Regions from separate parts of the Dyadobacter sp. 676 genome, predicted to be linked through region 3. Evidence: riboswitches for the same ligand, from Rfam matches in the RefSeq annotation. Region 3 holds a riboswitch; each other region holds the start of a gene.
What was found. A riboswitch is a leader RNA that binds a small molecule or an ion and turns the genes downstream of it on or off. The one in region 3 is predicted to bind cobalamin.
Positions count from the first base shown of each region.

Region 1 (10,560 bases), 3.1 Mb from region 3:
GGCCTATCGTTCCGGCTCCCAGCACGATCACATTCTGTTTGTGCAAAATTTTCAACTCGGCCCGGAGCGGCGTTCCGATCCATTGTGTTTTTTGTTTCAAGAGCGTCAGCCTGTCGATACCGCGGTATAGCGCCAGCACGCCACCCACGATCGACTCGGCGCACGGCCGCGCAAACCAGTCGCCCATATTGGCCGTTTTGACGTGGTCGGGAATAGCGACGGACGAGTATTGATCGAACCCGGCCGAATCGAGTTGCCAGAATTTCAGATTGGCGGGAATGTTTTCGAACCAGGCTACGGGCGGATTGCCCAGGATATAGTCGGCCGTGGCGAACCAGGCTTTAAGTTCGTCGGTGCCCGCCGATTCGGTACGGAAATGGATCTGATGCTGCGGGGTAAGCGCTTCGCTGAGTTTGGCGTTGAGCGAGCCGTCGAGTAAGGCGTGGCAGTATATGATCATCTATTGTTTTTGTTTAAAGAAGCAAGGTAAAATGATTTACCTGTAATATCTGCTAATCAGACGGCGAAATGGCCATCTATCCTCCACAATTACCACCTTTCAAATGCTTTTCAGGATTTTCGCGGCGCGCGACGCAAATGCCGGTTGTTCAAACGCAATCGAATCCTCGATCTGCGCCCGAAGCTCTTTGCGGATTTCGGGATAGATTTTGGAAAGATTGAAGAGAATGGTCAGGCAAAACGCCCGTATCGCCACCGCTACCTGGCGGTTACCGATGATTCCAAACGTGGCGTCCATCAGTTCACCATGAAATTCGTCTGGAATGGCGACGTCCTGCAAAATGCGGGCGCTGTTGCGGATAATGGCATCGTGCACGTCGGTCCGCTTCAACTGGCCGATCAGCACACCGATGTAGGGCCCGATCAGCCCGGGCTGCAAATCGGTGGCGATACTCACGCTGTAAGCCGCCCTTTGCGCCAGACGGTACTCGTCCGACTCGAAGCAATGCATCAGTTCCCTGAATGCTTCGGGGGAAGTGCAGGCGTATTCGGCGACTTTCGTGGCCTTCCACTTTGACTGGTGAGGATCGGCCAGCAGTTCATGACGGATATCCATCTTCTTTAAGGCTAAAAGCAAATGCCCCACGCTTTGGCGGGGCATTTGCGAGTATGTTCAGCGTATCAATTATTTGATTTCACCCACCATATCCTCCGGTTTTACCCACGCATCGAACTCCTCCGGCGTGAGGTAACCCAGCGCCACAGCCGTTTCTTTGAGCGTTGAGCCGTTCTTGTGAGCGGTCTGCGCGATTTCGGCGGCTTTATAGTAACCGATTTTCGTGTTCAGGGCAGTGACGAGCATCAATGAGTTGTTCACGTGCTTTTTGATATTCTCGTGCAATGGCTCGATACCTACCGCGCAATTGTCGTTGAACGACACGCACACATCGCCGATCAGACGGGCCGAATGCAGGAAGTTGTAAGCCATCAGCGGTTTGAATACGTTCAGCTCGAAATGGCCATTGGAGCCGCCGATGCTGATCGCGACGTCGTTACCCATTACCTGTGCCGCTACCATGGTCATGGCTTCGCATTGGGTAGGGTTCACTTTACCCGGCATGATGGAACTACCCGGCTCATTATCAGGGATATGGATTTCGCCAATGCCCGAGCGCGGGCCCGACGACAGCATACGGATGTCGTTACCGATCTTCATCAGGCTCACCGCCACGGTTTTCAATGCACCATGCGCCTCCACGATCGCGTCGTGCGCCGCGAGCGCTTCGAATTTGTTTTCGGCGGTGATGAATGGCAGGCCGGTAAGCGCGGCAATGTGGCGCGCGACGTTTTCGGAATATCCCGGAGGGGTGTTAATGCCCGTTCCGACCGCGGTACCGCCCAGTGCCAGCTCCGAAAGGTGCGCCAGCGAGTTGTTGATCGCCCTCAGGCCGTGATCGAGCTGGGATACGTAGCCGGAAAACTCTTGTCCCAAAGTGAGCGGCGTAGCGTCCATAAAGTGCGTACGCCCGATTTTAACGACATTTTTAAAGGCTTCGGCTTTCGCTTTCAAAGTATCGCGCAACTTCGTAATACCCGGAATGGTCACGTCCACCAGGATTTTGTAAGCCGCAATGTGCATGGCCGTTGGATAGGTGTCGTTCGACGACTGCGACTTGTTCACGTCGTCGTTCGGGTGCAAAAACTTGGTTTTGTCGGTAAGCTGACCGCCTTGCAGCACGTGCCCGCGATAGGCAATTACCTCGTTGCAGTTCATATTCGATTGCGTTCCCGAGCCGGTTTGCCATACTACCAACGGGAACTGGTCATCGAGCTGGCCGGCAAGGACCTCATCGCAGACCTGTCCGATCAGATCGCTTTTTTCTTTGGGAAGGACACCCGCTTCAAAGTTGGTAATAGCGGCGGCTTTTTTCAGGTATGCGAAGGCCTTGATGATCTCCTTCGGCATTTTATTGATATCCTGTGCGATAGGAAAGTTCTGGATCGAGCGTTGTGTCTGGGCGCCCCAGTATACATGGGCAGGGACCTGCACTTCGCCCATCGTGTCTTTTTCTATACGGTATTCCATTATTTGACGTAGAATGATAATGTAAAATGAACAATGCGCGGTAAAGTTAGGATCGGGTTTGCAGTTTCTGGAGTTTTTTATGGATAAATGTTCATGTCTGAAAAAAAGAATGTTTAGATTGACGCACCGAGATCCTAAACTCCGCTTTTCATGATACCTAAAATCAGCATTTACCCCGATTACGCACTGATGAGCTCCGCCGCTGCCGAGCGAGTAATCGATCTGATGAACCACAAGCCCGAATCGGTTATTTGCTTCCCGTCGGGTAGTAGTCCGAAAGGTATGTTCGATGCATTGGTAGCCGCGAATCAGAAGGGGCGTGTCGACTTTTCGAAATGCATTTTCGTCGGCCTCGACGAATGGATTGGCCTCGGCGCCGGCAACGATGGCAGTTGCCGCGACCTCCTCGACCGCGATTTCCTGAAACCTGTCGGTCTGCGCCCGGACCAGATCGTCTTCTTCGACGGCAAAGCCTTCGATCCGCAAGCCGAATGCGACCGTATCAATAAAATCGTCGAGAGCCTCGGAGGCCTCGACCTTATTATATTAGGCGTAGGCATGAACGGCCACCTCGCCCTCAACGAGCCCGGCACACCCTGGGATACTTACGCCCACATTTCGGAGCTCGATCCGGTGACCGTCGAGGTAGGGCAGAAGTATTTCAAACAGCCGACCAGCCTCACACGCGGCATTACCGTCGGTATCCGCCACATTCTGGAAGCGCGTTCGGCCATTCTGTTGGCTTCCGGCGCTGCAAAGGCACCGGTTATCCAGCGGGCATTGGCATTCCCCGTTTCCAAAGATTTTCCAGCAACGGTTTTGCAGAATCATTTGAACGCGGAGTTTATTTTGGATGCGGATGCTGCGGAGTTGATTTCGTAACATATTTCCCTAAATCCGGGTTTGCGAAATCACTTTTCCGGCCAGCATTTCAAGCCTGATTTAGATATTTTATCCTAACGCAACCAGTAATTTTTCTCCACTTCACTTAAATCAAGGTGCGCTTTCCTGCGCAATATGCATTCCGCCTAAATTTGACGCAGTTCTTTGTGAACGCCCGTCAATCGGGGTGGTGGTTTTTGCTTTTGGATCCCTCAGCCAAAATCAAGCAAAACAAAAAGGAACCGTGTGCAATTCACGGGCAGTCGTGCTACTGTAAGTATCCGTCCTGATGTTTTCAGGACCCGTTTTTACCCTCGCGTCCCATTGCAGCGTCCCGGCGCTTCGAGAAGGGCGGTAGAAATGATACGAGCCAGGAGACTTGCCATCACCCTCAATGGCTTCCCTCTCACGGGTGGAGTGTAGTCAAGCATTGATTTACCACATTTTATAGCGTACCACAGGCTCCCGGCCGGTTCGGGGGAACTGTATCTGTTCGTTTCGCAGGGTAGCCGTGTGTTACCGCCATGGAATGAAGTACCGGTCAGCGTTCGCAACAGGCGTTTGCCGGGATGGGAGGGTGTTTTCACAGGGTTTTTATTAACTCTTTAAACACAAAAAGTTATGTTGTCACACAACCTGGGCTACCCGCGCGTGGGAAGCCTTCGCGAACTCAAAAAGGCCAACGAACAGTACTGGGCCGGCGCGATCGACCGCGATGCATTGCAGAAAGTCGCGCGCAAAATCCGCCATCAGAATTGGGAAACGCAGCAGCATGCGGGCATTGGCCTTATTCCTTCCAACGATTTTTCGCTGTACGACCACGTCCTCGATACGTCGCTGATGGTAGGCGCGATTCCCGGGCGGTACCACCAGCTGCTCGACGGGAAATCCAATAAGGAGCTAGACCTTTATTTCGCCATGGCCCGTGGTTACCAGAAAAACGGGCTGGATATCAACGCGATGGAAATGACGAAATGGTTCGACACCAACTACCATTACCTTGTTCCCGAGTTTGTGAAAGACCAGAAGTTCAAGCGGTACTCCGAAAAGGTGCTGCTGGAATTCGAGGATGCATTGCAAAAAGGCATTCTCACCAAACCGGTGCTGCTTGGGCCAGTTACCTATTTGCTTTTAGGCAAAGAAAAGGAGGGCGGTTTTGAGCGGATCGACTTGCTGGACAGTCTTCTACCTGTTTATATATCCATATTAAAAGAACTCGCAGCGAGAGGTGCCGAATGGGTGCAGCTCGACGAGCCAGGGCTCGTGCTGGATTTGAATGAAAAGGAAAAACTCGCATTCCTGAGCGCTTATAACCAGATCCGGGAGACGCTTCCGAAGCTGCGCATTCTGGTAACAACCTATTTCGGGCCGCTGGAAGATAACCTGAGCATCGCTACCGTATTGCCGGTGGACGCATTGCATATCGACCTTACGCGCGGTGCGGAGACCTTGTCGCAAATCCTGGTGGATGAAGTATTCACGGCATCAACCCAAAAACTTTCATTAGGGGTGGTCGACGGCCGGAATATCTGGAAAAACGACTACCGAAAGTCGCTGGAATGGATTCAAACGGCAGCGAATGTACTGGGAGAGGATCGGATCTGGGTCGCACCTTCCTCGTCGCTGCTCCATAGCCCTTATGACCTGGACCTGGAAAGGAACGAAGCGGTGCTCACGCCCGAAATCAAAAACTGGATGGCGTTTGCCAAACAGAAACTGGCAGAGGTAACGACATTGGCGAGGCTCGCCGGGACCGATTATTCGAATGACAGCGCATTTCTGGATAACCAAAAAGCCATCGAAAGCCGTAGAACATCAGCGTTGATCCACAAGCCAGCTGTAAAAGCACGGGTTAGCGAAGTGCGTGAATCGGATTTTAACCGACAGAATACATTCGCCTTCCGGCAGGCCATTCAATTGGAAAAACTCAAACTGCCCTTGTTCCCTTCCACGACGATCGGCTCATTCCCCCAAACCGACGAGGTGAGGCAGCTCCGTGCGCAGTTCAAGAAAGGAGCATTGACTTTGGATGAGTACGAGGCCCGCATTCGGGCGGAAATCGTGGATTCGCTGCGCTGGCAGGAAGAGTTGGGCATCGACGTGCTCGTACATGGCGAGTTCGAGCGGAATGATATGGTGGAATATTTCGGCGAGCAGCTCTCGGGTTTTGTTTTTACCCAAAACGGCTGGGTGCAGAGCTACGGTAGCCGGTGCGTGAAGCCGCCGATCATTTACGGCGACGTCGAGCGCGTGGAGCCTATGACGGTGAAATGGTCGTCGTTCGCGCAGGCCAACTCCACGAAATTGGTGAAAGGCATGCTTACGGGCCCGGTAACGATCCTGCAATGGTCGTTTGTGCGGGATGACCAGCCGAGAAAAGACACCACATTTCAGATCGCGCTCGCGATCCGCGACGAGGTGGTGGATCTCGAAAAGGCGGGAATCAAAGTGATCCAGATCGATGAGCCGGCCATTCGCGAAGGGTTACCATTGCGGAAACATGCATGGAAGAGCTACCTGAAATGGGCGGTGGACGCGTTCCGCCTGAGCGCCGCGGGCGTGGCCGACCAGACGCAGATCCACACGCACATGTGCTATTCCGAATTCAACGACATTATCGACTCCATCGCGGCCATGGACGCCGACGTAATTACCATCGAAACGTCGCGTTCGCAAATGGAACTGCTCGACGCTTTTGCGCAATTCAATTATCCGAACGAAATCGGGCCGGGTGTGTACGACATTCATTCGCCCCGCGTGCCGACAGTCGACGAGATGGTTTTCCTGCTGGAAAAAGCGTTGAAGGTAATCCCTGCCCGCAATTTGTGGGTGAATCCGGATTGTGGTCTGAAGACCCGCAAATGGCCGGAAACCGAAGCGGCTTTGCGTAACATGATTTCCGCGGCTAACTTGCTGCGCGAATCGGTCGAAGTCGCGGGATAGCGACGGTCGTTTGTGGGCTGGTGTGGTCATTTATTGTCAGGTGTTGTCAAGTGTCGTCAGAGGTGAAAATACCTGACTATTATCTGACCATACCTGACAATAAATGACTACCCCTGACCACTCCCGACTATCCTTGACACCCCTGACCACATCGAACCGCACTCCTGTTATCAATACATTAAAGCATTTATTTTGACACTCGAAGAAAAAATCACCGCCTCGGAAACACGCGTTTTTAAAACTGTTTTCCCTAATAACACCAACCATTACGATACTTTATTCGGTGGTACCGCCCTGTCGATGATGGACGAGGTCGCTTTCATTGCCGCCACGCGGTTTTCAAGATTGCGGTGCGTAACGGTTTCTTCCGACCGTATCGATTTCACACATCCCATTCCTGCGGGGACCATTATCGAGCTTGTTGGCCGGGTTGAAACGGTTGGGAATACCAGCATGAAAGTCCGGGTCGACATTTTTGTCGAGAAAATGTATGAAGAGAGCCGTGAAAAAGCGGTGACCGGAATTTTTACATTTGTGGCGCTCGATGAGCATCATAAGCCTACCAGAATTTTGTAGCGTTGTCATTTGGCTGCCACGTCGGCGAACGGGGAGCCCGACGCTATGCTCATGAGATTGCATAATTTATCATACGGCACCACTTGTTGTAGTAAATTAGGGGCACATTCGAAGTGGTTCAGAATTAGCGAATTAGAATTAAAGGCATCATTGAAACTATTAACATTTCGTTACCGTCGCTCTTTATTTGGTTGATTCCGAACCGCTTAATAACATTATGAAGGCAATCAACGTCCTGCGGCGGGTTGCAGCCTTGTTCAAAATGCTTATCTTGCACGCCTTTTGGACGGTGTAGGACAAAACTGTACACATTATTCTAATCACGCTTTAATGAAAATTTTAGGTATCTCGGCTTTCTATCATGATTCGGCCGCGGCTCTTATAGATAATGGCGAAATTGTCGCCGCAGCACAGGAAGAACGTTTCACTCGTAAAAAGCATGACCCCGGTTTTCCCTCCAACGCGGTTGCCTTTTGCCTCGAATACGGCGGATTGTCCATCAACGAGCTCGATGCAATCGTTTTTTACGACAAGCCGCTTCTGAAATTTGAAAGATTGCTCGAGACTTATTATGCATTTGCCCCCAAAGGCGTACGCTCGTTTTTGACGGCGATGCCCGTGTGGATCAAAGAAAAGATGTTCCTGAAAAGGCTCATCAACGAGGAGCTTGAAAAACTGGGCTACGATAAGAAGAAGAAAAAGGTGAAAATGCTCTTTCCTGAGCACCACCTCTCGCATGCCGCCAGCGCATACTACCCTTCCCCATTTGAAAAATCGGCTATTCTGACCATCGATGGCGTGGGGGAATGGGCTACGGCGTCGATCTGTCTGGGTGAAGGAAAGGATATCAGTATCCTCAAAGAACTTCGCTTTCCGCATTCGCTCGGGTTGCTGTATTCGGCATTCACCTACTTCCTGGGTTTCCGGGTGAACTCCGGGGAATACAAGCTGATGGGCCTTGCGCCGTACGGTAATCCATCTTCGCCGGATATCAAACGTTATGAGGATATTATTTTGAAAGAACTCATCGATCTGAAAGAGGACGGGTCGGTGTGGCTCAACCAGGAGTATTTCGACTATGCTACCGGCCTGAAAATGGTCAACGAGCACAAATGGGAGGCGCTGTTCGGTTTCAAAACCCGCCGGCCGGAAGATGCGCTCGAAGCGGTGCATTGTAATCTCGGCCTCGCCATTCAGAATATTACCGAGGAGGCGGTGGTGAGGATGGCCAAAGAAGCGAAACGTCTTACCGGCGCGGATTACCTTTGTATGGCGGGTGGTGTCGCATTGAACTGCGTATCAAACGGTAAGCTGCAAAAGGCCAATATTTTCAAAGACATCTTCATTCAGCCGGCTGCCGGCGACGCGGGCGGCGCATTGGGTGCCGCCCAGGCCGCTTATCATATTTATTTCGGGCAGGAAAGAAAGGTTACCTGGAAGGCCGACGCCATGCGCGGGTCATACCTCGGCCCGACGTTCTCCGATCTCGACGTAGCGCTGACAGCCAAGAAGTACAAAGCCGTTTATACCTACTACGAAAATTTCAAGGACCTGGCCCGGGAGACTGCCCGGGTGCTGTCGGAAGGCAATGTGGTGGGCTGGGTGCAGGGCCGAATGGAATTCGGGCCGCGCGCATTGGGAGGCCGCAGCATTCTGGGCGATCCGCGCAATGCCGAAATGCAGAAAAAACTGAACCTCAAAATCAAGTACCGCGAATCGTTCAGGCCATTTGCGCCGTCGGTGCTGGCGGAAGATTGTTCCGAATATTTTGATTACGATGGGATTTCGCCTTACATGCTTCTGGTCCATCCGGTAGCCGAAAGCCGCCGCAAGCCGGTGCCGGCGAACTACGGCTCTCTGGACTTACGTGAAAAGCTCTATTTCGAGCGTTCCGATCTGCCTTCCATCACCCACATCGATTATTCGGCACGCATCCAGACGGTGCATAGGGATACCAACCCGCGCTACTACGAATTGATCGACACCTTCAAGTCGTTGACAGGCTACGCGGTGATCGTGAATACCAGTTTCAACGTCCGCGGGGAACCTATCGTTTGTACGCCCAACGACGCATATCGGTGCTTTATGCGGACCGAAATGGATTACCTGGTGGTTGGTAACTACATTTTTGATAAAAAACAGCAGCCCGAATGGCTGGAAAAAGATAACTGGAAGGAAGAATTCGTTCTTGACTAATCCTCTTTTATTGAGCGCTCGAAGCAATGGCATCTAAAATCGTTACCAGTATTGTCCGCATTCTGTTTCTGGGATTGCTGTTTGTTTTCCTGTTTTATCCGGACAAATTTCATATCAAGTTCGATTACCCGGGATACCCTCAAAGCGACAGCTGGCACGTCCGCCTGGCTAAATTCGCCTTCTGGTTTTTGCTGATCATCGAGATACTCCGCATTTTTTATTACGGCGTGGTCAAAAGCAAGGCAAAGGGGCTTCTTGCGAACATCGTGACGATTGTGACACCGCTGATTGTCGTGCTGATTCTCCTGGAAATCATATTCATGTACGTGCCGCAAAGCCATGAAGGCGTGCTTTCCAAAGCGTCGCAGATCTGGTGGGAGAAATATTGGCATCCGGTAAACTCGCTGGGCTATCACGACAAAGAGATTGAAAATGAGCCGGGGAAAAAGAAGGTTCTGGTAATCGGCGATTCGTTCGCGGCAGGGCATGGGTTGAAGGACGTGAACGAGCGCTTCTCGAACATGCTGGAAGCTAAACTGGGCGCCGACAAATACACCGTCTATAACCTCGGAATGTCGGGCGCTGACACCCGCGACGAGGTAAAGCGCTTGCAGGATTTCCCCGTTAAGCCGGACATGATTATCCTGGAATATTTCCCCAACGATATAGAGAAAGTTGGGCGGGAAAAAGGGCTGACACTTTCCGGTGCCGAACCTTACGCCGACCTTACCGGCCCGATGGCGACCGTCGTGAAGCGCTTTTACCTTCCCAATTTCATTTACTGGCAGTTGCCTCATACGGGATTCAGCACATTTGAAAAATTTGTGCAGACCGCCTATACCGATACGACAGTGCTCAATGCGCATTTGCGGGACCTTTCGGGAATGCTTGCTTACCGCGATAGCACCAAAGCGCAAATGTATGCGGTGTTTATCCCGTTCCTGTTTCAGATCGATAAAAGTGCGGGCTATACGAGGCCTGTTGAGGAATATCTGAAGTCGAATAATGTGACCGTGGTAGGCATCAACGACGGTGTAAAAAGGATTCCCGAAAAGGAGCGCGTTGTAGGAAAGAACGACGGTCATGGGAGTGCGGCGCTGAACCAGCTGATAGCTGACAGGCTCTACGAGGCAATAGGGAAGCGGTAACTCATTATTAATGTACAGGTTGTGCATTAAAGGTAATTAAGTCTTACATTTGATTTTTTAAACACTATATCAAAATGGATTTTTTGACAGATTTATTTGCATTCATGAAGGAGCGTAAGAAATGGTGGCTTGCTCCTGTAATCATTGTATTGCTCCTGATCGGGGTATTGATCGTGATCGGTGGTGGCTCGGCTGTCGCGCCTTTTATCTACACTTTGTTCTGATTCTTTCGGTTCGACGCGGATCAATCCAATTCATATCTGAAACCTT
Region 1 is NZ_CP159289.1:4,301,620-4,312,179, forward strand. It holds gene ABV298_RS19320 (D-2-hydroxyacid dehydrogenase) at 1-460, opposite strand, end outside; gene ABV298_RS19325 (hypothetical protein) at 560-1,120, opposite strand; gene fumC (class II fumarate hydratase) at 1,145-2,545, opposite strand; gene ABV298_RS19335 (glucosamine-6-phosphate deaminase) at 2,696-3,427, shown strand; cobalamin riboswitch at 3,602-3,829, shown strand; gene metE (5-methyltetrahydropteroyltriglutamate--homocysteine S-methyltransferase) at 4,049-6,370, shown strand; gene ABV298_RS19345 (acyl-CoA thioesterase) at 6,563-6,946, shown strand; gene ABV298_RS19350 (carbamoyltransferase) at 7,277-9,142, shown strand; gene ABV298_RS19355 (SGNH/GDSL hydrolase family protein) at 9,169-10,290, shown strand; gene ABV298_RS19360 (DUF5989 family protein) at 10,365-10,514, shown strand.
Region 1: another riboswitch for cobalamin. It lies ahead of metE (5-methyltetrahydropteroyltriglutamate--homocysteine S-methyltransferase); the one in region 3 lies ahead of ABV298_RS05635 (ABC transporter substrate-binding protein).

Region 2 (10,560 bases), 1.6 Mb from region 3:
GGACGATTTCTGTGCACAATACCTCGAAATGATCAAGCCGGGCTTTGAGCAGCCGATCGATTTGCTTACCTACGATTCCACGCTCGATTTCTTCGATCGTCAGATGCGTCTATTGCATCCGTTTATGCCTTTCATCACGGAGGAAATCTGGCAGAATATCATTGAAAGGAGTGAGAACGATTCGATCTGTATCGCCCATTTTCCGCAGGCACGCAATTTTGACCAGGCTTTGCTGAACGACTTTGATATATTGTTTGAACTGGTTTCCTCGATCCGCAATCTGCGGAATGCGAAAGGTATCAGTCCTAAAACTGCATTACCCCTCGCGATCCGTTCCGAGGCGAACGGGCGCTACAATACACTGACGCCGCTGATCGAAAAGCTGGCGAATGTGGAGGGCATCCGTTATGTGACCGGCGAAGCGGAAGGAACTTCGTTCCGGGTGAAGTCGGATGAGTTTTTCGTGAACCTTGCCGACGAGCTGGATGTCGAGGCCGAACGTGAAAATCTGCTTCGCGAACTGGAATATACGAGAGGGTTCCTCGACTCTGTCATGAAGAAACTCTCGAACGAACGTTTCGTGGCGAATGCGAAAGGCGACATCGTCGAAAAAGAGCGCCAGAAACAGGCCGACGCCGAAGCGAAGATCGCGACTTTGACAGAGGCGCTGGCGAGGCTTAAATAAACGTCGAAAACACAACTTTTTTTATAAAGCACAGGGCGTTAGCGCTTTGTGCTTTTTTATATTTAAGAAATACGGATTAATGTCGATTGGACATTTAAAAAGTGCAACACGACGACCGCGTAATTAGCTCACCCTTAGGACTAATCAGTGAATTAATAGAGAGAAAGTTATATTCATTTTTAAAAAAATTTATTAGTTCGAACTGTTTGGAAATAGGAAAAAACCGGACGTAAATTTCCCGCCAGTCTCATGAAACTCAACATGCTATGGCGACGAAAACAGTACAGGAATTAGCGGTCCCGGTGGGCGTTACGCTCGACCGGTTTATTATGCACAGCCAGAGTGCATTTCCGTACGCGACGGGCGAGTTATCTCAACTGCTGCGCGACATCGCGCTCGCGGGAAAAATCATCAACCGGGAAATTAACCGTGCCGGGCTGATCGATATTGCGGGCGGGAACGGGACGGAGAATGTGCAGGGCGAAAACCAGCAAAAGCTCGATATCGTCGCCAATATCCGCTTTATCCGCGCATTGAAGAATGGAGGTGAGGTTTGTGCGATCCTTTCCGAGGAAGAAGAGGACATTATACACACCGGTAACAATCACGGGAAGTACGTGGTAGCCATGGACCCGCTCGATGGCTCTTCCAATATCGACGTCAATGTATCGATCGGCTCTATTTTCTCCATTTACAGGCGGGTAACGCCGATTAACGGCCCTGCCTCGCGGGAAGATTTCCTGCAAGGCGGCCGAAAGCAGGTAGCTGCGGGGTATATTCTTTACGGCTCGTCGACGATGCTCGTTTACTCCACCGGCGACGGTGTAAATGGCTTTACCTATGACCATTCGCTGGGCGAGTTTATTTTATCGCATAAAAACATGGGAACCCCGGCCGACGGAATGATCTATTCCGTGAATGAGGGGCATTATCACAGTTATCCGGCATTTGTGCAGCAATACATCGCGCAGTGCAAGTCCAGAAATTTCAGTGCACGCTACATCGGCTCGCTCGTGGGCGATTTTCACAGAAATATGCTCAAGGGAGGGATTTACCTCTATCCATCTACTAAAAAAAGATCCGAAAGGAAAGCTGAGACTGTTATACGAATGCTATCCGCTGGCATTTATCGCCGAAAAATCAGGCGGGAAAGCGAGCGACGGTTTTGGCAGCATCCTCGACATCGTGCCGCAATCGTTCCACCAGCGGTCGCCCTTGTATATCGGCTCAGCCGGGCTTGTGGACGACGTTGTGAAAGGCTGATGGCGGGCTACCGTTTTAGTTTTCGTACCTTTGCGCCATGCAAGAGACGCAAAACTCATTCGGGCAGTTCAAGCTCAACCGCCAATTGCTCGATGCAATCGAAGAAGCGGGTTATACCGAACCAACCCCCATCCAGGAACAGGCGATCCCCGTGGCGCTGGCAGGACAGGACATCTTAGGGATCGCCCAGACCGGCACCGGCAAGACCGCCGCATATACATTGCCTTTGTTAATGCGCATCAAATATGCCCAGGGGCAGCATCCCAGGGCGTTGATTCTGGCGCCTACCCGCGAGCTGGCGATGCAAATATCGGAGGCCATTATTCAGCTCGGCAAGTATACCGATATCCGTACCGTGGTACTTTACGGTGGCGTAGGCCCGAAAACGCAGATCGAAGCATTGCGTAAGGGTGTCGACATCGTCGTAGCGACACCCGGACGGTTTATGGACCTGTATTTCCAGGAAGAGATCGTTGTGAAGCATTTGAATGTGATGGTGCTCGACGAGGCCGATAAAATGATGGATATGGGTTTTATGCCCCAAATCCGCAAGCTGCTTGAAGTGATCCCGCGCAAAAGGCAGAATATGCTTTTCTCGGCGACATTTTCGGGGAAGGTGGAGAATCTTTCCTACGAATTTCTCGAATTCCCGACGCGCATCGAGATTACCCCTCAGGCTACCGCCGCCGAAATGGTGACGCAGACCATTTACGAGGTACCGAATTTCCGAACGAAAATCAATTTGCTATCCTATTTGCTGGAAGATAAAGAGACCTTCACACGCGTGCTCGTATTCACACGCAGCCGCGAGGTAGCCGGGCTTGTCCATCAGAATCTGTTGAACAGGGCGGTCCCGGAGGCGCAACTACGGGTGATCCACGCCAATAAGGGCCAGAATACCCGTATCAATGCGATGGAGGCATTCAGAGAAGGGCAAATAAGGGTGATGGTCGCTACGGACGTAGTGGCGCGGGGGATCGATATTACCGAGGTGAGCCACGTGATCAATTTCGATGTACCGCTTATCTATGAAGACTATGTGCACCGGATCGGGCGGACCGGCCGGGCCAACAATGTGGGCAGCGCAATCACATTTATGACGATTGCCGACGAATACCATATCCGGAAGATCGAAGCAATGATCCGTATGGAAATCCCGAGAGCCAGGTTTCCGGATGAAGTAACTATTACGGAAACACCATTCCAGGAGCGGCAGGATATGTTGCGCGAGATCGACAACCAGCGCCGCAAGGAAGATCCGACATTCAAGGGTGCATTTCATGAGAAAAAGTGGCAGGCACCGCCGCCTGCGAAGCGGTCGCCGGGGAATACCGGTAAGGGGCGCAGGCCAACGGGCGGAAGAAGTAAACGCAGGTAATGCAATACAATTCCAATAAAACCGTTTAACTTGGACAATAGAAACCTGTTCTTCTATTAAAGTCAATTATGAAAGAATCTGTTGTAATTTGGCTTGCCCTCCTGATACCTGTAATGAGCCTTGCTCAAAACACGCATCTGGCAAGCGCGGGTACAAGCACAGATACAAACGTAGCCCCTAAAAAGCCTCTCAATTTGAATGAAAGGCGGATTACCCCGCTCTTCGGGGAAGTGAGTAAGACATCGGAGCAGATTGATGAAGAGATTAAATTCCTGAGTGATTGTGACAAATCGTTCTCGACGCGGGCGGAAGCAAGCAGCTTCTTCGCCACCCGCGCGTGGGAATATTTGCAGGAAGGTTCTCTGGACACCGCCTGCTACCGTTTTAACCTTGCCCAACTCCTGAATGACAAAAACGTGGAGGCCTACTGGGGGCTTGGTGTTGTGTCTTACCAACGCGAAAACTGGGTGGACGCCAAAAGAATGCTGAGCAAAGGAGTCAGCTTGCAGGGCGACAATGTGCCGCTGCTGGTGGATTTGTCGACCGTACAGCTCAAATTGTACGCGATCACAAGCCGTAAGGAGGAACTGGAAGAGGCAAGCGAGGTGCTCAAACGCGCTGTCGCGCTTGATTCGACTTATGCATTGGGCCAATACAACCTGGCGCTGCTGCATTACAACCTCGATGAGCTTGATAAATCCTGGGAGCACCTGCACAAAGGCCGGGTCCTTGATTTCAGCCAGCTGAATCTCGACTTTGTGGAGCTTCTGAAAGCCAAAATGCCCGATCCCCAGGGATTTTTCAAGTAAACGTATTCTTCCGGGATTGCAAAGTCTTCCGTTTGGGAGACTTTTTTTGTTTGAGCAATATCAGCGTAGCCAGGACCCGTGGCATGTCGCCATCAGGCTTCGGCTACGCTGATATCCCACCTTTGACGTGGCGTATTAACCCTTATTGAAAGAAAAATCCTGTTGGGGCGATACCGACTTTCACCGAATCGACCAGGTTTCCATCGACGCGATAACGTATCGCATAGCCCGACTGCGCCTGGGACGGCGTCACGGCTGCGTAAAGCAGGCCTTGAGACGGATCGATTGTCAAGCCTGTAAAATAACGGCCGATAAAGGGCTTGCTGAGGTCCACCTGAGAATCGGTAATACCGAATTTGTAGGTTTTACCCGACGGGTTGAAATTGGCGTCGTATTGTGTCAATACAAAGAAGACTGTTTTGAGGTCGGAACTCATTGTGAAGGAACCCGGCACTTTGGTGGCGTCGGTCCCGATCGCCAAAGTGGCTTCGGACGTAAGCGACTCAGGATTCAGCCGTACGGCTTTGATCCCCGCATTGATCCATAATTTGCCGTTTGCGTCGATGCCTATCGGCGTAACTACCCCTTCCATAGGGATCGACTGGGCGATTTCATCGGTGTTCGTGTTGATAACCGTAAGAATGTTGCCGTTGGTAAAGGTAGTGGTACCTACAAACAGTTTTCCATTGCTCAGAACCAGGTTTTCTGGTCCTTTCGCGATGTCGATTTTCTTGGTCACCTTTTTTGTATTTATATCGATCACCGCAATATAACCGGTGCTGTATTTGTAGTCGGCGTTGGTGCCCCAGCACGACACATATGCTTTTCTGCCGGCGATTACAACTTCCCGGGGATTCTCGATGTCGGGCGCTCCGATGACTCCTTCGTCTTTGAAAGTATACCGGTTAACGAACTGTACTTTGTCCTGGCCCGCCGAGGAATTGTCGACCAGGATGATGCCTTGTTCTCCCGACGCCGTATAGTCCTGCACCCCGCCATTCAGCGCTTTTCCATTGACTGCGGCGAAAATGTCGGCGTTGGCGGTGTTGTTTTCACGGGGAAAAAAGGAGATAGCGCCGTTATTTTGCAGGAAATTACCTTCATTCATTACAAAAACACCACTCACGAAATCCCCTTTCGGAGCCGGGTCACTCTGGTCGCACGACCATGCTCCCAGGGCTGTAAAAACTACTGCTAATGAACTGGCTAACTGTTTTTTCATTTTCATTGATTTATTGAGAATCGTAACTAAAAGTTAAACTTAATGCAAAACTTCTTCCCGGCATCGCATTATTTCTGACATTTAAATAAAACGTGTTGGTCAGATTGCGGATCTGTCCCTGTATGCGGCCCCTTACCTTACCAAGGGAGATGGTTGTTTCGGCCAGGAGATTTACCAAACCATAGCCATCGAGAAACTGTGAATTATCGAATGTTGTGTAACGTCGGCTGGCTGCCTGGAACTGTCCGGTAATGCGGGTGGATTTATGCTGAAAAAATGCATTGACATAGGCCGTATGCTCCGGCACAAAAACAAGCTGCTTGCCAACGATTTCTTCGGAGTAATTATCGTAAGCCTTTTCCTGGCTGCTCCGGTTAAATGCATAACCGGCATCCACCCCGGCTTGCCGGAGCTCCGTTGTATGCAGGTAATTCGTTTGCAGTTCGACCCCGCGGGCCAGGATCTGTTGCAGGTTTTCGACACGGTAACTTCTGGACGGATTCCAGTAGGTCCAGTCCTTAACGCGGTTATGGTAAAGAGTCACCGAAGCCCGCCATGTGCTTCCCGACGTGGATTTCAATGTTTGTTCTATTCCAATTTCTTTATTCCATCCCGTTTCCGGGCGGATATCCGGGTTACCGAGGCCTTTCCAGTGGCGTTCGTTCAGAGTAGGGACGCGGTAGCTGCGCCCGTATGAACCTTTCAGGGAGAGATTATAAAGTTTTTTCCGGATCAAACGATGCTCCACACCGGCGGACGGCGTGAATGGCGGGTTAAATCCGGTAACAAATCCTTGCCGGAGATTGACGGAAACCGTGATTCGGGAGGCAGGCTGCCAGCGGGTAAGCAAAAAAACGTCTGTCCGGTTTTCAGCCACGGGCGAGTACACATAGCCGGGCACGCGCGAGCGATAGTGCGTCCATTCGCTCCCGGTTTTGATGGACAACGGATTGGGCTTAGCTCCCGGGCGCAACGAAAAGTCATTCTCGATCCGCGTGGCGATTTTATCCGTTACGGAATGATCGGGTTGTGAAAGGTCGCCCTTGGCATAGTCGATTATGTCGCGTACCCATGCTGTTCGTAATGTGAGCGAGCGCACCCGATAGCGAAGCATGGTGCGATAGGCTGTCGTGCGCGTCATTTCCCGGCCCTGTTCGTCGTCGGGCGTTAAGGTTAGTTTGTTATCCGTGAGCCACACGTGCGCAGAAATTTCCCGGTCGTTTTTAGCTTGCAGGAATAAATCCTGTACAATGCCTTTCTGGAAAGTCTCGGTAGGCAAAAGCAGGTAACCCTTTCGCACGGGATTCCGGTAATTGTTGTTCATCCGGCCGTCGTAAACCGCCGTTTTTCCCGAAAACGACCATTGCCTGTTTAAAACCGTTACGTAGCGAATATCCGCCCGGGTCTGGCGATTGTCAAAACTCTCTTCCTGCCTTCCGATGGATATGTGAAAAGGGCTTTTGGGTACATCACTGCCCAGCAGGATGCTTCCTCCGACCGCATCGGACCCTACAATGCTCGCGGCCGACCCGAATTGAACGGAAAGCCTGTCGAAACCCGCCACAGGGATAGTGGAAAAATCGGTTTGGCCAAGTGTGGGAGCATTAATATTCAGCCCATTCCAGAGAACTGCCGTATGATTCGCGGACGTGCCTCTGAATGAAGCAGTACCCAGTTGCCCCGGACCGTAATTTTTAAAAGCGATAGGCGTAAATGTCGAAAGTACGTCGCTGATGTTCTGGAAACGCGCCTGCGCGAGCATCGCCGAATCGATCGCCTGGATTTTGAGGCCACTCATGAAACGTTCCGGTACAAAGCCCCTGACGGTCACTGTTTCGAGTGCGATGGAGTCGGTTTGCGCATGAGCGGGCGATGCGAAAGCCACGCTTGCCCATAATACTGGTTTAATCAGAAATCTCCGGTTGGTTAGCACCCTGTTTCACTGCGATTGGCGGCGATCTTCTGTCTTTCCTCCGAAAACGGTCCGATCAAATGCTCTGGCAGGTCTCCTGGCTCGTCGTTCGTGTCCGGCGCCTTCCCGTTTTTGAAACAGTGGCATGGAGTGCGGGCACGTTTGGGCAGACTAACAGTTGCGGGGACAGCTTCCGGTTCGCGCGGAATTCCCTTTTAAGCCTAATTGCTGAACAGAAGCAGCATATGGCACCAAGCGGGCGCAAAGTTAGACATTTCCTCCGACTTTCGGTTCTTTGCGATAACCGCTATCTTTGCGCCAAATTCTGAATGCTTTTGGCCACTCCTGCTGAAAATTCCCCGAACCCGTCGCCCCTGAAAGGCATTTACCTCATGCTGGGCGCGGCATTTTTCTTTTCGCTCACCTCGGCGATCTCAAAATGGCTCGGCAGGGAATTCCACATTGTGGAACTGGTGTTTTTCAGGAACATCGTCGGGGTGGTTTTCATCATCAGCAGTATATGGCAACGGCCGCTGAAGCAGGAGGGAGGCAAGCTCGGGCTGCTCGTTTTCAGAGGCATAGTTGGTACTTTATCGCTTTATATGCTTTTTTACGCGATCCAGACGCTGGGTCTCGGACGCGCATCGACCTATCAATACACCTATCCCATATTTCTCGCGCTTTTTTCCTGGCTGCTCATTGGTGAAACGCTGAATTCCAAGGAATGGATGGCGATCTTTGTGGGGTTCACGGGCATTTTGTTTGTATTCCGGCCGGATCTTTCTTCGTCGTTGCGGGACAACGCACTCGGTTTGGGCAATGCATTGCTGACGGCGGTTTCCTATCTCTCGATCCGGCAACTGGGCGTGGTGTACGATACGCGCGCCATTATTCTGTCATTCATGCTTAGTGGTATTGTAATGCCTGTTTTGTCGATGGTAGCCGGGACCTATTATCCAATGGAACATCTGGACTTTCTGATCGGGACATTCAAATGGCCGGAGAATACCTGGCAGTGGCTGGGTTTCCTGGCTTTGGGATTGACTGCATTGCTGGGCCAGAAAATGCTGACGCAGTCTTTTACCTACGACAAAGCCGGGCGCGTGGCCGCTGTGGGCTATTCCAATATTCTTTTTTCTGTGCTGATAGGCTTTCTGATGGGTGAAGCGATCCCGTCGCTGTCGATGCTGACGGGCATGTTGCTGATCATCGCGGGCGGGATCCTGGTATCGTTTGCCAAAACCAAAAGCGCTTAAAGCCGTTCGTTGAATGCCAGCCGGTTCATAAAAGGGTCGATTACCGTTACCGAAAGAGCGCCCCAGGGTTCGTGTTCGAGGCCGGGACGGTTGTATTTGTATTGCTTGTTGTTCAGCTCTTTATGAAAAGCCCGTACACCGGTGCATTCGACAAATATTTTCGCACCGGGAGTGCTGTCTCCGTGATGCTCCGAGAGATGGAGCGTCAGGCCGCCGCGCGAAACCTGCATGTAAAGTGGCGCATCGTCGGAGTACCGGTGCTCCCAGTCTATCTGGAAGCCCAGCCAGTCGATGTAAAACTCGCGTGCTTTGGTTTCGTCAAAAATGCGTAAAATTGGGATGATTTTGCTGGCTTCCATGGGGATGCTGTTTGGAGGTGAAAGGGGCTGGCAACAATTTGTATATCAGATTTGTTTACAAAATGAAATCTAGAAAAATGCCATGAAACGACTCCTGTCATCGCTGTTAATATTTCCGGTAATGCTGGTGTTTCTGGCCGGTTTCAAGGCCGATACCGGTAAAAAGCCGGCCGAAGGCATTCAATGGCTAACCATCGAGGAGGCGTTCGCGAAGATCCAGAAAGAACCGCGCAAGGTGCTCATCGACGTCTATACGGATTGGTGCGGCTGGTGCAAGGTAATGGATCGTGAAACGTTCAGGGACAAGGCTGTAACCGATTATATCAACCGAAAGTATTACGCCGTGAAGCTCGATGCCGAGCAGAAGGAGACGATCAAACTGGGAGACAAGCAGTTCAAATATCTTGCACAGGGTGGCCGCGGTATCAACGAGATCGCATTGGCATTAACCAATAACCAGCCGAGCTACCCCACGACCGTTTTTCTGGACGATCATTTCAATATGATCCAGCCGCTTCCGGGTTATCTGAAGGCAAAGGAGTTTCACCAGATTATCACCTTTTTTGGAGAAGACTACCACAAAAAGCAGGATTTCGAAAGCTATAAGGTGAAGACTTACGGAACCTTGTATCCTTCGAAATAGATAGCGGAACGCTTGTATCGGCTATGCGGGGGCAAAGCTTAAACGACTTCCCCTTCCTGCATCCTCTCCGCGTTTTCGGCAATGCGCAGTTTCTCGATCAATTCGGCAATATCGCCTTCCATTACAGCCGGAAGGTTATAGACGGTGTAACCAATGCGGTGATCGGTAATGCGGCTTTGCGGGTAATTGTAAGTCCGGATTTTGTCGGACCGGTCGCCGCTGCCCACCATCGACTTACGTTGCGACGAAATTGCGTCGTTGTGTTTTTTCAATTCGATTTCGTACAAGCGCGAGCGAAGAACACTCAATGCGCGTTCCTTGTTTTTGAGCTGTGAACGTTCATCCTGGCAGCTTACCACAAGCCCGGAAGGAATATGGGTCAAGCGAACCGCCGAATAAGTGGTGTTAACCGATTGCCCACCCGCGCCGGACGATTGAAAAGTATCGATACGAATATCGTTCATGTTGATCTGTACATCCACCTCCTCGGCCTCCGGCAGTACGGCCACAGAAGCAGCCGATGTATGGATGCGGCCCTGCGATTCGGTAGCAGGTACGCGCTGCACACGATGCACGCCCGATTCGAACTTCATTTTGCCATACACATCCTCTCCCTCGACTTTACAAATGATCTCCTTGTAACCGCCGTTGGTACCTTCGGTATAGTCCATTACCGATGACCGCCAGCCCATTTTTTCAAAGAAACGCTGGTACATGCGGAAAAGGTCGCCGGCGAATATCGCGGCCTCGTCGCCGCCCGTACCGCCCCGGATTTCGAGGATAATATTGCGGCTGTCGTTCGGATCTTTGGGGATAAGCAATTCCTTGATGGTCTGTTCCAGTTCTTCCAGCTTCGGAACGAGCTCGTCGAGCTCCTCTTTGGCCATTTCACGAAGATCTTCGTCTTTTTCAGTCGCTATAAGTTCTTTGGTGCCGGCGATGTCCTTTTGCAATTTCTGATAGAGCGCGTAGTGCTCCACGATCTTGCCCAGGTCTTTATATTCCTTGCTGATCTTGGAATAACGCGCGGAAT
Region 2 is NZ_CP159289.1:2,774,592-2,785,151, reverse strand. It holds gene ABV298_RS12430 (valine--tRNA ligase) at 1-685, shown strand, start outside; partial or broken gene fbp (class 1 fructose-bisphosphatase) at 952-1,948, shown strand; gene ABV298_RS12420 (DEAD/DEAH box helicase) at 1,986-3,326, shown strand; gene ABV298_RS12415 (tetratricopeptide repeat protein) at 3,395-4,135, shown strand; gene ABV298_RS12410 (DUF5074 domain-containing protein) at 4,278-5,357, opposite strand; gene ABV298_RS12405 (TonB-dependent receptor) at 5,368-7,242, opposite strand; cobalamin riboswitch at 7,339-7,540, opposite strand; gene ABV298_RS12400 (DMT family transporter) at 7,599-8,525, shown strand; gene ABV298_RS12395 (glyoxalase superfamily protein) at 8,522-8,884, opposite strand; gene ABV298_RS12390 (DUF255 domain-containing protein) at 8,967-9,527, shown strand; gene prfA (peptide chain release factor 1) at 9,566-10,560, opposite strand, start outside.
Region 2: another riboswitch for cobalamin. It lies ahead of ABV298_RS12405 (TonB-dependent receptor); the one in region 3 lies ahead of ABV298_RS05635 (ABC transporter substrate-binding protein).

Region 3 (10,560 bases):
TTTTCCTGGTTTATATAAGTTTTGTTTGACTGATTGGTTGATACAAAACTAGCAGGTGCCGGCGGGACGGGCGCTGTGTAAAAACGGCATTGTTAGGGGGCGTTTGCGTCATCAACAGAACAATTCTCCCGTGTTCGACGCAATTGCAGCGGATTTATTCCGTTTTAGGTAACAAAAAAGTAGAAATTTGCAGTAACTTGCTTATAACTGAAATTCAAAACGTAGCCCGAAAAAAACGAAGTATGAAAGAACCGATCATGCAGGATGATATCCTTGCAGCAAGCATCCGCAATGGCGACATACCCTCTTTCACAAGGGTTTACGAAACCTACCACGCTTATCTATTCCGCTTTGCGCTCCGGTTCCTGAAATCCACCGAACATGCCGAAGAAGCTGTGCACGACGTTTTCCTGAAATTGTGGGAGAACCGGGACTGCCTCCATAACGAATGCTCCCTGAAAGGCTATCTGCTTAAAATTTGCAAGAGCCATATTTTTCACGTGCTCACGCGCGCAGGAAAAGAGCAACCGGTACTGCAACTCTGAGGAAAAACGGGCCGAATGCATGGATAAGGAAATTCACATCAGGAACCTCGTTTACAAATACATCTCGAACCAGTGCAACGGGCCCGAGCAGGACGAACTGCTTCGCCACCTGCGAACCCCGGCGGGAAAATGGGTTTTCGACGAAGTAATGACCTCGGAGGCCGACAAGATTTTTACCCAAAGAGAAGAGATCGAACCGGCCGTTTCTACCCGGCTACTGGGTCGTTTACGCGAGAATATGGTGTCAGAGGACGCTGCCGGCGAACATCGGACACCCTTTTATCGCAACCGCAATTTCGTCGTCGCCGCAACGGCCGCGCTGGCGTTGCTCGCCCTGCTGGCCATTTACTGGCTCAGGCGCTAAGCATGATTATTTTTTGATATACTCGTCGGTAAAATGCGTCCTGGCCTTGGGCTGGGCGAATTTGTCGGCATTATAGCTCCGCGAATTTCCCCTCGGAATCGACAGGGACGACCATTTATCGTCCAGCGCCATTTTGCCGATGAACACGATTTGTCCTACATGGTACGGATAGTGGGCCAGCTGCCGGTTAATCGCTTCCATCACCGAATGTCCCTGGTTCCGGATGTAAATCACGGTGTTCCAGTTGGATGCGTCCAATGAATCCAGCGCTTTGAAAAGGCATTCCCAACCTTCGTTCCATTTGGCAAGCAGATCTTCGCGCCCATCGATATCGTTTTCGAACTCCGCATCGCGGTCACGCCATTCCTTTTCTCCGTCGGTGGTAAGGAAGTCGGTCCAGCGGGAAAGCATATTGCCCCATAAATGCTTGACAATGCTGGCAATGCTGTTGCTTTCTTCATTGTATTTCCAGAAAAGCTGCTCGTCGCCCAGCTGCGCAATCGTCTTTTCGCCGAGCATTTTGTAATATTCGAATTGCTTTCTTACGCTTTCGAGGTATTCCTGGTTCATGGTCTGGTGAAATAATGGTTTGTTCAACCCAAATTACAAATTGTTATCTACTAATGGAACGCTCGATCCGGAACACTTCGCCGTAAGCTGGATTGATATCGAAAATCTCGGTCAGCGCAATTCCCCGAACCATCGAAAGGATCAGCCGGATCACCCCCGCGTGTGTCACGACCGCGATTTTATGATGGGCGGTTTTCCCAAGATCATCCCAAAACGACTTCACGCGTGCGTACATCTGCATCATACTCTCGCCCCCAGGCGTGCACGCGTGCACATAATCGTCCATCCACGCCTGCAACGCCGCGGGGTCGACGGTATCCCAGGTTTTGCCCTCCCATTCCCCGAAATCCAGCTCCTGTAAACGGCTATCGGTCACGAACCCGGCGCCGATGGCCTTCGCAAGCGTGGTGCAGCGGGAAGCCGGGCTCGAATAAATGATATCCAAATCCGGATCCAGCTTCGATCGTACGATTTCGAGTTCCGATGGAAAACCGGCATGCAGTAAAAGTTCCTTGCGGCCGTAAATCAGGCCACGTTCGAGAACGGGCGTCGTATGCCGGATCAGGTAAATTTCCATAGCACAACGACGAAAAGATAGAATGCGATCTCACAGACCTGCTGGATAGCCCCCAGGCAATCGCCCGTGTAACCACCGATCCATTTTTTGAAATAGCCCGCCAGCACCGCCATAACCAATCCCATCGGTAGGATCGCCATCACGACCAAAGGCTGCCCGAATACCGCCGGGAACGCCAACAAGGGCATAACCCCGAAAACGATAGCGGTCGCCAATACCGAAAAAGGCGGCTTTTCGGCAACAGGTTTTGCCTTGCCGCCGGTCTCCCGCGCATAAGGCAGCGTGTAAATGACAAAAACAGGCATGAGCCTGCTCAGCGAATGCCCGCTCACGAGCACGGCGACGATCCCGCCTTCCGAACCGCTTATCGCTTGCAAAAGCGCAAATTTCAAGGCGAGGATCGATATCAGGCCCACGGATGCATACGTACCGACGCGGCTGTCCTTCATGATTTCCATGATTTTTTCCTTCGTCCACCCGCCTCCGAAACCATCGCAAACATCCGCAAAACCATCTTCGTGAAATGCGCCGGTCAACAGCACGGAAACAATCATCGAGCACAGAACAGCTACCGTGGGAGTGGTACAATAATCCGCGACAAGCCATGCGCCGCCCGCTGCGGCACCTACAATCCAGCCGATAAACGGCAGGTAACCCGTCGACAGGCTCAGATTTTCCGGACGATAAACCACCCATTTCGGTGCCGGCAGACGTGTGTAAAATTGCAGCGCGGTAAAAAACAGGGTCAGCTGTTTGCGAAAATAGGGCATCGGATATTAGTTCTGATTTTCGGTATTCCGGCTTACGCCCGCGCTTTCAAAGCTGGCCATTTCGTTCAAAAAGGAAACGGCGCTTTGGAGGAGCGGGTAGGCCAGCGCGCAGCCTGTGCCTTCGCCCAGCCGCATATCCAGTTTGAGAAGCGGATCGGCTTGCAGCCACTGTAACAGCAGGCGATGGCCTTTTTCATCGGATTGATGGCAGAAAACCGCATTATGCCCGATGGAAGCGTCCATTTTGAATGCGCACAGGTAGCTTACCGAGGCTATAAAACCATCCACCAACACCAGCATTCCCAGTTTTGCTGCCTCGGCCATTGCACCGCACATCATGGCAATTTCAAATCCGCCGAAAGTCGCCAGCACCGATTCGGGATCGTTGGGTTCGTTTTTATGGTATTCGGAGGCATCGGTCAGAACCGCTATTTTCTGCAAGAGCTGGACGTCATTCAAGCCGGTACCTTTTCCGACGCATTCAGAAACCGGGATTTCCAGCAACCGGCTCATGGTCATCGACGCCGCGGAGGTATTGCCAATGCCCATCTCTCCGAAGCCGATCACATTGCAGCCCGTTTCCCTGACGTGGCGAACCAACTCTGCCCCTTTTTCAAGACACCGCCGGCATTCGGCGGCCGTCATCGCGGGTTGTTTCAGAAAATTTTTCGTACCGAAATTAACTTTCGCATCGATCAGTTTTTCGTTTTTCCCAAAATCATAATCCACGCCGGCGTCCACCAGCAGCAGGTTTATGCCATGCTGACGCGTAAAAACGTTGATCGCCGCGCCACCTCCCATAAAATTAAGGACCATCTGGGGCGTTACCTCCGAAGGGTACGCGCTTACCCCCTGCGATGCGATGCCGTGGCTCGCGGCAAAAACAATGATATGGGGATTAACGAGTTCCGGCGACAGAGTGCCCTGCACCGAGGCGATCCTCAACGCCAGCCTTTCCAGCGCCCCGAGTGCTCCCAGTGGCTTTGTTTTCGAGTCTATTTTTGCCTGGATTTCCTCGCGTGTTACGGCAGCTGTATACATATTATTTTGTGGATTTTAAGGTTAATGGAAGCCCCGAAACCATCATGATCGCCTCCCGGGCCACAGCGGCGACGTATTGATTCGCCCACCCTTGCAAATCGGTAAACTTTCTCCCGGCTTCGGTCGCGGCATGAACGCCCATGCCTATTTCGTTGGAAATGATGATCAAAGTGGCATCTATCCGGGCCAGGGCGTCTATTTCCGCCTTAAATGCGGCCAGGGATTTACCGACATCATAACCGAAGGCCTCGAAAAGATTTGTAAGCCATAATGTTACGCAATCGATAACCACCACTTTACCCCCTAACGGAAGCAAATAAAGATCCTTCTCGCTTTCCAGGGAAACCCATTCGGGCCCGCGCTCGTCCTGATGCCGCTTCACCCGTCTGGCAAAATCTTCGTCGCGGATCCGCGAGGTTGCGACATAAACGGGACTTCCGCTCTTTTGCAACGCCAGCTCCATCGCGAACCTGCTTTTGCCGCTCCTGACGCCGCCGGTAATATAGATGATCATGACGGCTCCACGTTTTTGAAACGCTTGTACAGAAAAAGTTGCCATTTCTCCTCCGCGACGCCGGCTTTGTCCATCTCCGCCCGGGCCAGGGTAAAAAACAGATCGGAAAGGCGGTTGATATAGGCCGGAATGGCCTCGTGTACCTCGTCGGTTTTCATAAGCGACACCAGCCGCCGCTCGCCACGGCGCATTTGCGTGCGTGCCACGTGGCATAATGCCGACACTTCGTTCCCTCCCGGCAACAAAAAATAATCCGACGGCGAGGTCATAGCAGCTTCCAGGGCATCGATCCAATCCTCGCAAAAGGTCGCCCCATCAACCGGCATCGGGTTTTTATTTTCCTTTTTAGCGTCCGACGGCCGCGCCAGATGCGACATCATGTCCATCAGGTCCTTCTGTATTTTGTGTAAGCCGGGCTGCCATTCATGCCCGTTGCCCAACTTCACCCGCAGCATGCCGATTGTCGAATTAGCTTCGTCGAGCGTCCCGATGCATTCGATCCGCACGTCGTCTTTACTCACCCGGCTCCCGCCGAACAGCCCGGTGGTTCCCTTATCCCCCTTTTTAGTATATATTTTCATTCAATTAATGGATTTATAATAGATCAGCTCATGCTTGGGCAACAACTCGGGATGGATAATCCGGATCAGATCGGCCAGCACCAGATGCGGGTTCACCGCGCCCGATTCCCAGTAATCGTTCGCTCCCTGGGCATTCATGCGTTTGTTGTAGCTATAAATGTGATTGGATTTGAATGACCTGAAATCGGCGTAGCGGGCATCCCGTGCCAGGATATCCTTTTTGGTCTGCACACTTCCGATGCTCACATTCAGCCAGAAATCCGCCTGCAATGCCACCGGATACACCGTTTCAAAACTCAGCGGAAGGCTACCCGTTGCTTTTGTATCCGACCAATGGTAAGAAGCACCCGCATCGCGAAAGAAACGGCTCACGTAGCTGTCCCCATTCGGGACGTACCAGGCGTCTTTGGAATTCATCCCCACCAGCAGGCTCGGTCGCGGACCAACCTTGCTTGTTAACCGGACCAGTTTCTGGTATTCTGCCTCGACACGCGCAAATTTGCGGTTCACATCGGTCTCCCGATTGGTAAGCACCGCCAGCAGCTTTACCCATTCGGCCCGGCCCAGCGGCGTCCTCTCGACCCATTCCGAATTCACCATCACCGGTATACCAGCCTGATGAAGGGATTCATAGCGGCTTACTTTCGAAACCGGACTGCCCGTAGCCATGATCAAATCCGGATGCAAGCTCACCAACAGTTCTTCGTTTAGTCCCTGATCCTTACCTACTTCCACAATTTTACCTGCCCTAATGCGGTCGAGCACCTTTGGCGAAGACACGTACCTGAGATTGCCCATTCCGGTAAGGATATTCTCGCAACCCAGAAAGCCTACTAATCCGATGTGCAGCGACGACATCGCCACCATGCTGCGCACCGGAATTTCGATGAACTGGCTGTCATGATAGCCGATGGGCCGCGGCGTACCACGTTGTACCAGGATATAACTCAGCGTGTCCGTCGATTTTTCGAACGGGCTCATGATTTTCACGACTTTATAGTGATCATGATACGTGATCGCAAAGCCGCGCGCGTGTGAAACTTTCACCTTTTCGGGGAACAGGTCACGCCCGGAATAATGCGATCCGCCTTTTTCGTAAAGCGCCGAGGAAGTACCGCAACCAGCCAGAAGGCCCGGCAGCAGGAGAACTGCAAATAGTTTTCTGATAATCATTTTGTCATCGGCCTTTCTTCCGAAAGCCATGTTAACCATGTTGGCAGGCAGGTTTTCTGACTCGTTCAACTCCTGCGCCTTCCCGGGAATAATGATTGAATGATTGAATAAAACATTCGGTCATTCAATCATTCAAAATTATATCCCAGTGGCATCTCACAAGAGCCTCGTTCTGAACTCACAGCAGCGGAGACTGTTCCGGATTTTCACCGGATTCCCTTTTAACACGCACGACGCGTGCACCTGGATTGTCGCAAAACTAGCGATATTTTATTGCTTATCATTGCAAACATTCATTTCACACACGCGTTCATGAAGCGAGACGATAGGCTTCAATGACCTACTGAGAGAAACCTTCTTCGCTGTCGAGGAGATCGCATGTTTGGTAAAAGTTTCACCAGGATCCGTTCAAAAGATCAAGCGGGACAGGAAATTAGGATAATCACTGTCACAATTAATACCATTATAAAACATGACCTTTGATTGACCAATACAGCCCGCCGGATATCCGCCGCTCCGATCTCCCGGTCGCTCTCTCCGATGAACGGTTTCGCAACCACCGTCCCGTGATACACGTTCGGGCCGCCGAAGCGGCAATTCAGGATACCGGCCAATGCAGCTTCGGGATATCCCGCATTAGGGCTTTTATGCATCGGGCCGAATTTGAATACGAACATAAGTCCCCGCTTGCTTCCGGTTACCAAAACCATCAAAAGGGCCGTCAGCCGGGCCGGAACGAAGTTCGCCAGGTCGTCGAGCCTGGCCGCGAATTTCCCGAACCATTCGAAACGTTCGCTGCGATACCCGAGCATCGAATCCATCGTGTTGATCATCTTGTAAGCCATCATACCCGGCACTCCCCCGACAGCATAATAAAATAGCGGGGCTATCACACCGTCGCTCAGGTTTTCAGACATGGTTTCCAGCACAGCTATGCGTATCTGCTGAGGACCGAGTTTTGAGGTATCCCGCCCGACTATGCGCGAGAGTTGCTTCCTCCCTGCTTCCAGACCTTCGTTTTCCAGCACCGAAAAAACCTTACGCCCCTCGGCGATCAGCGAATGGTTGGCAAGCCCGAAGTAAACCCAGATACTATTGATAATCAATAATAATGCTGACACACGGAAAAGTAGCGCATTGAGTCCGTAAAAAAATGCGAATACCAATAATACCAGCGCCACGCTTAACATCGCACCTTTCCAGAATCTGAAACGCCCGCGGTTCAGCAGTTTCTCCCCTTTGGCGATGGCGTTGCCAAAAACCCGCACGGGATGCGGCCAATGATCGGGATCGCCGAGCCACAGATCGAGCAGGTAGCCGGCAATCAGCGGCAGGACTAGTAGTAAAGTGTCTGCCATTCCTTTAATGCGTCGAACATTTGCTGATTATCATCCGGCCTCCGGGTAGCGATACGAAAATGCTGTCGCGTCAGGCCCCGGAAATTGCCTGCGTCGCGTATGAGAAAGCCATATTTTTCCAGCAGAAAATCTTTGAGCTGCGAGGCATTCCTCACCAACGTTCTTCCAAGAAAGAAATGCGTATCGCTGTCACCCACTTCCAGGCATTCTATTTCCTGCAATTTTTGAACGAACGTTCTTTTATTATGTAAAAGTTGGGAAACCGGTGGCTGTACGTTGGCAAAATGATCGTAAATATAATGGCCCGCCGAAATCGCCAGCGTATTTACCGTCCAGGGTTGTTTGATATTCATCAGTTGATCTATCACCTCCCCGCGCGCAAGGACGTAACCTAGCCTGAGGCCGGGAATCGCGTAAGTTTTCGTCAGCGAGCGCATTACCAGTAAGTTGGCGAACCGGTCCAGCAGCGGTACAACCGAGTTTTCGCCTTCTGTAAAATCGATAAAAGCTTCGTCGACAACGAAAAGGCATTGCGGGTTCAATCTGAGCCAATACTGCAAGTCCCTGAATAGCAGTCCGGTCGGATTATTGGGACTGCAGATAAACACCACATCGCTTTTCACCCCCGGCAGCACCGTCGCTTCCTGCCATGGCATGCTCCTCACGTCGTGCCCAAACGCCAGGCAAGCATCCTCATATTCCGAAAATGTAGGAGTAACGATCGTCGCGCGTTTCCCAGCGAAAAGTTGGGCAAGCAGGTAAATACTTTCCGTCGTGCCGCTGCAAACCATTACTTCCCCGGTTTGGCGGCCGTGATGGACGGCGATCTTCTCCAGCAAGCTCTCGGCCAGCACCTCAGGATACCGGTTGACCTCGTTCCATTTTCCAAAAACATATTCCTTCAACCCCGCCGGTTCTCCTCCGTACCAGACATTCGTGCTGAAATCCGCAACAATCGTGGTTCCATACCGGTAACCGTCGTCGCCATGCCCGTGCAACATATCCTATTCCTCCAAACTTTTGTAAATCAGATCCATATCCATATTCGCCCGCAGCAAGTCGGCGAGCTTATCATATTGTTGCTCCTTAAATTGCCGATAGTCGAAAGGAGACGTCTTTTCAGTCGTGTAAGGTTCCAGAATGCTTTCGATCACCACTTCGTTATCGAGAATTCCGTGCAAATACGTGCCCCAGGTGCGTGCATCGCGGTAGAAACCGTCCAGGCGTCCGTCCGAAAGTGTAGCCACCGGCGTGCCGGCGCTCGATGCGGTTGTTTCGCCCATATGGATTTCATAACCCGAACACATTTTCTCCGCTTCCCTGAACCTGAAAGTGCATTGCAAAGTGGTTTTATCCGGCCTTAAAACGGTTCGGACGGGCAATAGGCCTAACCCGGGCAATGCTTCTATTTCGCCTTCCACATGATCGGGGTCCAGAATGGCTTCGCCGAGCATCTGATATCCTCCGCAAATACCGATCACCGTTTTCCCGGCCTTGTGCGCGTCGTAGATTGCCTTTGCGATCCCGCTATTTCTGACGACAAGCATATCCGCAATGGTATTTTTGCTTCCCGGAATGATCACGACCGACGCCTTCGCTATTTCGGAAGGTTCATTGGTATAATACAAATTGACCCGCGGGTCCTTTTCCAACCGGTCGAAATCGGTAAAGTTGGAGAGCCGCCTCAACAGGATCACGGCCACATTCACTTTGCCCTCCACCGCCGACCGGTGTTTTAATTCAAGCGAAACAGAATCCTCCTGTTCGATGTGAATGTCCCTGAAGTAAGGCAAAATACCCACGACTGGCAACCCCGTGAGGTCTTCGAGCATTCGCTTGCCGTCTTCGAACAACCGTCCGTCGCCCCGGAATTTATTGATGATAATGCCCCTCATACAAGCGCGTTCTTCTTCTGTAAGCAGCGCGATCGTACCATAAACACTGCCAAAGACCCCACCCTTATCGATATCCGCTACCAAATAGGTCGCAGCCCGCGCGTGTGCGGCCATCCTCAGATTGGTGATATCCCTGTGTTTCAGGTTAAGTTCTGAAATGCTGCCCGCTCCCTCCATCACAATCGGGGAATATTTGCCGGCAAGGCGGTCGAAGGCCTCCTTTACCGCGGAAAAGAGCTCCCGCCTGTCGTTAGCCATAAAATACGCGTAAGCCGACTGGTTGCCTGCCGGCTTGCCGTTCAGCACCACCTGCGACGACCGGTCGCTGGTGGGTTTCAGCAGCACCGGGTTCATATCCGACTCGCAGGGTATTTGCGCCGCTTCGGCCTGTACCGCCTGGGCACGTCCCAGTTCGAGCCCATCGGCCGTCACAAAGCTGTTGAGCGACATGTTTTGCGCTTTAAAAGGGGCCGGTTGGTACCCGTCCTGCCTGAATATCCTGCAAAAGCCCGCTGTTATTACGCTTTTACCAACATCGGAACCGGTCCCGACAAACATAATCGGACGTAATTTCCTGCTATTCATTTCTTGAATTAAGTAATCGCGCTGAAACGGTTTCCGTAATCGACCAGGCGGAAAGGTCTTCCAATGGCAGGTAATCCGCCTCGAGCGCCTCCGCAAGCTGCTTTGCCTTGCCATAGCGCACATAACCGCTCTCGGTATCCAGCACCAACGCCCGATGTGCCGATTTTCCGGCCAGATACAGCGACTGCGACCATGCATCGCCATCCGCTCCCGGCAAAGGCACATTGGCCTTTCCATCGCTCAGAATCACCAGAAAAGGTATCGTACCGCTTCCCGTGTGCCGGGAAAACGTCTCTTCTGCAAGCTGCAATGCATGCGGCAACGGCGTACGCCCACCGGTGGGCAGCAGTCTCAATGCTTCCCCGGCCGCCTCGATGTCCCGGGTGGGTTCAAGCAAAATCGTCGCTTCCACGCCGCGAAATGCGATAACCCCCACCATATTGCGCCGTTGATACGCTTCCTGCAACAAATTTATCACCGCGCCTTTTACCGCCTCCATCCGCTTGCCCGCTGCCATCGAGCCCGATGCGTCCACGACAAAAAGAATCAGATGTGCGACCCGGCCGTTTCGCACCTTTTGATGTAAA
Region 3 is NZ_CP159289.1:1,216,933-1,227,492, forward strand. It holds gene ABV298_RS05595 (sigma factor) at 243-545, shown strand; gene ABV298_RS05600 (hypothetical protein) at 565-909, shown strand; gene ABV298_RS05605 (DUF1572 domain-containing protein) at 916-1,479, opposite strand; gene cobC (alpha-ribazole phosphatase) at 1,523-2,056, opposite strand; gene ABV298_RS05615 (adenosylcobinamide-GDP ribazoletransferase) at 2,041-2,826, opposite strand; gene cobT (nicotinate-nucleotide--dimethylbenzimidazole phosphoribosyltransferase) at 2,833-3,867, opposite strand; gene ABV298_RS05625 (bifunctional adenosylcobinamide kinase/adenosylcobinamide-phosphate guanylyltransferase) at 3,869-4,381, opposite strand; gene ABV298_RS05630 (cob(I)yrinic acid a,c-diamide adenosyltransferase) at 4,378-4,962, opposite strand; gene ABV298_RS05635 (ABC transporter substrate-binding protein) at 4,963-6,165, opposite strand; cobalamin riboswitch at 6,164-6,397, opposite strand; gene cbiB (adenosylcobinamide-phosphate synthase CbiB) at 6,552-7,493, opposite strand; gene ABV298_RS05645 (aminotransferase class I/II-fold pyridoxal phosphate-dependent enzyme) at 7,472-8,494, opposite strand; gene ABV298_RS05650 (cobyric acid synthase) at 8,498-9,946, opposite strand; gene ABV298_RS05655 (VWA domain-containing protein) at 9,966-10,560, opposite strand, start outside.